2 regions of the Actinoplanes sp. CA-030573 genome follow, and region 2 is predicted to be linked to the other one. Evidence: riboswitches for the same ligand, from Rfam matches in the RefSeq annotation. Region 2 holds a riboswitch; the other holds the start of a gene.

Region 1 (3,395 bases), 870 kb from region 2:
TCCCGCCCGTTGACCGTCAGCCGCATCAGAACCTCCCCGGCGCGAAGTGGGCCAGCAGCGGATCCGGCTCGTCGCCCACCACCAGCCCGGCGATCAGATCGGCGGTGATCGGCGCCAGCAGCACCCCGTTCCGGAAGTGCCCGGCCGCCACGATCACCCGGTCGTCGCCGTCGAGCCGTCCGAGCAGCGGCGCGTTGTCCGGCGTACCCGGCCGATGGCCCACCGTCGTCTCGGCCAGCTCGAGCTCGGCCAGCGCCGGCACCAGGTCGATCGCGGCCCGCAGCAGGTCGTGCACGCCGCCGGCGGTGACCAGCGAGTCGGTCCGCTCCTCCTGGGTCGCGCCGACCACCACCTCACCGTCGGCCCGCGGTACGACGTAGACGTGCCGGCCGTCGACGGTCGCGTCGAGCACGTGCCGCAACAGGCCCGGCTCCCCGCGCAGCCGCAGCACCTGCCCCTTGACCGGCCGCACCGGCAGCCCGGTCAGTCCCGCCGTCCCGCAACCGGCCGCCACCACCACCGTCCCGGCGTCCACCTCGGACAGCGACTCGACCCGCTTGGCGACGATCCGCCCGGCCAGCCGGTCGCGCAGGACCGCCACCAGCCGGCGGGGATCGACCTGCCACTCGTTCGCCGAGTAGACGCCGGCCCGCACCCGCGGCGACAGGGCCGGCTCGCGTTCGCGCAGCTCGGAGGGGCGCAGCCGGGCGAGCCGGTGCCGGGTCCAGACGCGGTCGGCGGCGGCCAGGTCGTCGGCGGTCATCGCGAGGCTGAGCGTCCCGGTCACGTCGAAGCCGATCTCGACGCCGAGCTCGCGGGCAAACGCCGGCCAGCGCTCGCCGGCGGCCGCCATCAGCCGGGCGAGCGCCTCCTGCTCGTGGGCCGACTCCCCGCTCGGCGCCAGCATCCCGGCGGCGACGTGCCAGGCGCCGAGCCGGCCGTCGTCGAAAACGGTGACGTCCACGCCGCGCTCGAGAAGCCGCCACCCGACAGCGAGTCCGATGATCCCGCCACCGACGATCGCCACGCTCATCGCGCACCCCGTTCGCCCGCGCCCGTGCCGGCAGCACCCGAGACGCCCACGCCGGCCACGCCGGCCGCGGCGCCCACGCCGGCCGCGTCAGCCGCGCCGGCCGCGTCAGCGCCCGGCGCCGCGCCCGATTTATCCGGCAAATCCCGCGGGCGCTGATCGAGCGCGCGCAGGAACGCCGCCGTAGCGCCGGCCGGATCGGCGACGACGGCCGAGACCACCGCCACCCCGTGCCCCGGCAGCTCGGCCACCCGCGACGCCGTGATGCCGGCGATCGCGATCACCGGCGTCCCCGGCACCGCCTCGACCACCGCCCGCACCCCCGCCACCCCGATCGGCGGCGGCAGACCGTCCTTCGTGGACGTCGCGTAGGCCGGCCCGACCCCGAGATACGTAGCCCCATCGGCCACCGCGGCCCGCGCCTCGACCGGGTTCCGGCACGTGGCGCCGACCACCGCCGCCGGCCCCAGCACCCGCCGCACCGCCGCCACCGGCAGATCCTCGGCGCCCACGTGCACGCCGTCCGCCCCGGCCGCGAGCGCCACGCCCACGCGATCATCAACCAGGCACATCGCGCCGGCCTCGCGGCACAGCGAAAGGGCGGCCACCGTCAGCTCGTAGGCCAACCGGTCCGAGGACTTCACGCGTACCTGAATGGCGACCGGCCCGTGCCCGACGGCACCGCGCACGACATCGAGCGAGTCGGTGACGATATGCAAACGAGGAAACAACGAACGCTCCTCCCTGCGCCGGCATGATCCGGATCAGGTTCGACGGTCGGGGGCCGCGTCAGCCCCCCTCTCAGCCCGGTGCACCGGACTCCCGTGGGGTTGTGTCTTGCCTCGGACCATAACCGGCCCGAGGCAAGAAAACTAGCGAACGTCCCAGACCGGCTCCGGCGTCTCGATGACCTCGCCGTCGCCCTGGAACAGCACGAAGCGGTCGAAGGAGCGGGTGAACCACCGGTCGTGAGTGACCGCTATCACGGTCCCCTCGAACTGCTTCAGACCCTCCTCCAGCGCCTCGGCCGACGCCAGGTCCAGGTTGTCGGTCGGCTCGTCGAGCAGCAGCACGGTCGCACCCGACAGCTCCAGCATCAGCACCAGGAACCGGGCCTGCTGACCACCCGAGAGCGTGCCGAACTTCTGGTCGCCCTGACCGGCCAGCTCGTACCGGTTGAGCGCCTTCATCGCGCCGGCCCGGTCCATTCCCGACCGATGATCGTCGCCGCGCCAGAGGATCTCGACCAGGGTGCGGTCGAGCAGCTCGGGACGGTCGTGGGTCTGCGAGAAATGGCCGGGACGGACGCGAGCGCCGAGCCGGGCCACACCCTCATGGGCCACGTACGCCAGAGGCGCGCCGTCGACCGGCTTGTTCTCCGCCTCGGGGTCGGTGCCGCCGGCCGCCAGCAGCCGCAGGAAGTGCGACTTGCCGGTGCCGTTGGCCCCGAGGACGGCGACCCGGTCCCCGTACCAGATCTCGAGGTCGAAGGGGAACGTCAGGTTCTCCAGCTCGAGCTGCTCGCAGATCACCGCCCGCTTGCCGGTGCGTCCGCCGCGCAGGTTCATCCGCAGCGACTGCTCCTTGGGCGGCAGCGGCGGCGGCCCGGCCTCCTCGAACTTGCGGAGCCGGGTCTGCGCCGACTGATACCGAGAGGCCATGTCGGAGTTGTAGGCGGCTTTCTGCTTGTACATCAGCATCAGCTCGCGCAGCTTCTGGTGCTCCTCGTCCCAGCGCTTGCGGTTCTCCTCGAGCTTCTCGTGCCGGTGCTCGCGGGCCTCGTGCCAGGACGCGAAGCCGCCCGGATGGGTCCACGCGCTGCCGCCCTCGACCGCCACCACCCGGCCGGCGGTCTGCGCCAGCAGCTCGCGATCGTGCGAGACGTAGAGCACCGATTTCGGCGACTCGCGCAGCCGGGCCTCGAGCCAGCGCTTGCCCGGCACGTCCAGGAAGTTGTCCGGCTCGTCGAGCAGCAGTACCTCGTCGCGGCCGCGCAGCAGCAGGTCGAGCGCGAACCGCTTCTGCTGGCCACCGGAGAGCGTGCGCACCGGGCGGTGCCGGACCTCCTCCCACGGCTTGCCGAGGATGGCGACCGCGACGGTGTCGAAGAGGACCTCGGCGTCATAGCCGCCGACCTCACCCCAATGCGCGAGAGCGTTCGCGTACGCCAACTGGCTGCGCTCGGACTCGTCGAGGCTCGCGGTGGCCGTGGCCAGGCGCTCACCGGCGGCGCCGAGCGCGGGCTCGACGAGCGAAAGGGCGAGGTCCTCGAGCGTACGGTCATCGCCGATCATGCCGATGAACTGGCGCATGACCCCGAGGCCGCCGGACCGCGCGATGGTGCCGGCCTGCACCGGCAGATCGC
Region 2 (3,395 bases):
CCAGGGCCAGCGCCAAGGTCGACTTGCCGGCGCCGTTCGGCCCGGTCACGGCCAGCACCTCGCCGGCGTTCGCGCCCATCGACACCGGGGCCAGCCGCTGGGCGACCGTGACGTCCTCGGCCCGGATCACCTCCTCGCCGGCGGGAGTCGAGGACTTCACCGGCGGGATCGCGAAGCCGGGCACCCACACGCCCTCGTCGGCGAGCCGGTCACCGTACGCGGCGAAGACCACCTCGGGCGCGCCGTCGGCCCGGATCCCGCCGCCCGGCTCGAGCACCACCACCCGGTCGACCAGCGGCAGCGCCTCGGCCACCCGGTGCTCGACCACGATCAGCGTCTCGTCGCCGCGGGACCGGCCGATCGCCTCCCGCACCAGCGCCGCGCCGGCCGGGTCGAGGTTCGCGGTCGGCTCGTCCAGCAGCAGCAGCGAGGGCCGCAGCGCGAGCACGCCGGCCAGCGCCAGCCGCTGCGCCTCGCCGCCGGACAGTGCGGCCGTCGAGCGGGTGATCGGGTAGGGGAAGCCGACCCGGTCGAGCGCGTCGCTGACCCGGGGCCAGATGTCGGCGGCCGGCACTCCCCGGTTCTCCAGGCCGAACGCGACGTCGTCGCCGCTGCGGGCCATCACCAGCTGGGTCTGCGGATCCTGGAAGACGATGCCCACCCCACGCCCGGCTTCTCCGCGCCGTCCGGCGGACCAGGCGTCGGAAGCGGCACGGTCGCGGGCCGCGCGCGGGTCGAGCCCGTCGATCGTGACCGTGCCCGCCTGCTCGCCCGAGTCGTCGGGCAGCAGCCCGGCCAGGGCCGCGAGCAGGGTGCTCTTGCCGGCCCCCGAGGGACCGAGCAGCAGCACCCGCTCGCCGTGCCCGACGGTCAGGTCGACGTCGCGGACCGCCCAGGCGCGGCGGCCCGCATGCCGCCACCCGAATCCCCGCAGCTCGACCGTGCTCATGATTCACATGAGATCAGTGGTCAGACCAGCGCGCGCGACCGGCCCGCCGGGAACCGGTCCAGCACACCCGTCTGGGCGAGCGCCCGCACCAGCAGCACGCTGCCGAGACCGGCCACCACCAGCGAGGACAGGGCGGCGAGCAGGATGTACGGGATGCGCAGCGTGGCCCACGACGTGCCGCCGTACCAGACGAACGCGTCGTAGACCGAGGCCACGACGCCGGCCGTGGCGCCGGCGAGCAGGGCCACCGGCACGTTGTACACCTTGTAGGCGAATGCGGCGAAGATCAGCTCCGCGCCGAGCGCCTCGAGCGGGCCTTGCACGACGAGCGTCCAGCCCCAGCTCGTGCCGATCGCCACACTCACCAAGGAGGCCAGCGTGAGCGTGTAGAACGCGGCCCCCGGCTTGCGCACGATCAGCGCGCCCAGCACGGCCGGGACCAGCCACATGCCGTAGAGGATCGCCCGCCCGGGCAGCGGGATGGCGTCGGCCGGCCCGTTCCAGAGCAGGTTCCACGCCCAGAAGATGACGCCGAACGCGACCGCGATGATCGAGGCGATCACGATGTCGATCGTGCGCCATCGGTTGGTGGTAGTAGCCATAGGTGCCTCCCAGTGGGGTGACCGGGAGGAGACGCACGCCGCTTTTACACGGCGCGGCTGGAGAAAAGACCGAGCTTCCTGCGCTGGCATTACCCAGATCAGGTACGAGGGTCTGCGGGTCACCCCGCACTCTCAGCGCTGTGCGCTCCCCTGTCGGATTACATTGCTTCGATGACGCTAACACCGTTGTTGGCGGCGGGACAGTTGAGGAGTGATCAAGAACATGGAGATCAAGGCGCGGGGCCTCACCTTCGACGTGTACGAGGGCGGGCCCGCCGACGGTGACCCGGTTCTGCTCCTGCACGGGTTCCCCCAGGACCACCGCGAGTTCGACCTGATCCGGCCCCGGCTGCACGCGGCCGGTCTGCGCACGTACGCCTTGGACCAGCGCGGCTACTCGCCCGGCGCACGCCCCACCGAGGTCTCCGACTACCGCGCCGCCGAGCCGGCCGCCGACGCGATCGCCGTGCTCGACGCGCTCGGCCTCGAGTCGGCCCACGTCATCGGCCACGACTGGGGCGCACAGGTCGGCTGGATGCTCGCGGCGCAGCATCCGGAGCGCGTGCGCACGCTGACGGCGATCTCGGTCCCGCACCCGCGGGCGCTGCGGCTGGCGATGCGCGTACGCCCGACCCAGCGCGCCCGGTTCGCCTACTTCGCTCTGTTCCGGTCGCCGGTCGCCGAGCGGTTCCTGCTGGCCGGCAACGCCCTCGCCCTGCGCACGATGCTGCGCCCGATCGGCGGCCGCGCGGCCCTCTACGCCGACGCGATGCGCGACGACCCGGCCCGGCTGACCGGCGGGCTGAACTGGTATCGCGGCCTGTCCGGCGAGCAGCTGGCGCCGGTGGCGGTGATCACGGTGCCGACCACGTACATCTGGCCCGACCACGACGGCGTCGTCGCGCGTACCGCCGCCCTGCGCACCCGCGACTGGGTGGAGGCCGACTATCAGCTCGTGGTGCTGCGCGACGTCTCGCACTGGGCGCCCGAGCAGGCCCCCACGGCGGTCGCCGACGCCGCGCTGGCGCGCATAACGGGCGCATGAGGATCTCGTCCCGGCTGGGACTGGAGAAACGCCGGGTCCGGGACGAGACCGAGAAACAACGCTGGGACCGCAACTTCGGCGACCTGCTGCAGGAGCTGCGGGTCGCCCAGACCGGCATCCAGATCCTGTTCGCCTTCCTGCTGACGCTGCCCTTCACCAGCGGCTTCCCGCGCGCCACCCCGTTCCAGAAGACCGTCTACGTGGTGGCCCTGCTGGCGGCCGCCTTCTCCACCGCCATGATCATTGCGCCGGTCGCCTTCCACCGGGCCCTGTTCCGCCAGGGCCGCAAGCCCGAACTGGTCCGCCACGCCCACCGCATGACCACCGGCGGCCTGGCGTTCCTGCTGATATCGATGGTGAGCAGCGTCCTGCTGGTGACCGACTTCATCCTCAGCCGAGGCCTGGCGTTCCTCCTGTCCGGCGCCACAGCCCTCTGGTTCGTGGCGCTGTGGGCGGCGTTCCCCTGGTACCGCCACAGCTGGATAGACGAGGACGCCGAGGAGGAGGACGAGCGCGTGGTAGACGGCGGCGTGCCACCCGGTGATGCCTGTGGAAAAGACGAAAAGTTGTCGTAGCCCCGTGCTTAACTCACCCCCACCCAAAGGGCGGGGGCCGCATGATCGGCAGCGGGTTTGTTGCGCTTTCGCTCTGCTCACCAATACGCGCCACCGGGCGGATCGCGCTGCCTCCCACCCACGGAGGGCACGCGGGCGCGGGGCAGGGCTGATGAGGTGCGGCGTTGGGCGCACGGGAAGTCATCAGGGTCGGCGGGTTGTGGGCGGCGGTTGGCGGGCGGCGG

What was found. Region 2 has a riboswitch for thiamine pyrophosphate ahead of ACQP2F_RS07805 (ECF transporter S component). Riboswitches for the same ligand answer to the same signal wherever they lie in the genome.
Region 1: linked by a shared signal. The riboswitch ahead of ACQP2F_RS03885 (thiamine phosphate synthase) and the one ahead of ACQP2F_RS07805 (ECF transporter S component) in region 2 are both predicted to bind thiamine pyrophosphate.

The regions. Positions count from the first base shown of each region.
Region 1 covers NZ_CP192038.1:813,162-816,556, reverse strand. Annotated here, with positions in the region: gene thiS (sulfur carrier protein ThiS) at 1-26, opposite strand, end outside; gene thiO (glycine oxidase ThiO) at 26-1,033, opposite strand; partial or broken gene ACQP2F_RS03885 (thiamine phosphate synthase) at 1,192-1,761, opposite strand; TPP riboswitch at 1,755-1,866, opposite strand; gene ACQP2F_RS03880 (ABC-F family ATP-binding cassette domain-containing protein) at 1,903-3,395, opposite strand, start outside.
Region 2 covers NZ_CP192038.1:1,678,386-1,681,780, forward strand. Annotated here, with positions in the region: gene ACQP2F_RS07800 (ABC transporter ATP-binding protein) at 1-949, opposite strand, end outside; gene ACQP2F_RS07805 (ECF transporter S component) at 970-1,551, opposite strand; TPP riboswitch at 1,609-1,713, opposite strand; gene ACQP2F_RS07810 (alpha/beta fold hydrolase) at 1,775-2,596, shown strand; gene ACQP2F_RS07815 (DUF6328 family protein) at 2,593-3,171, shown strand.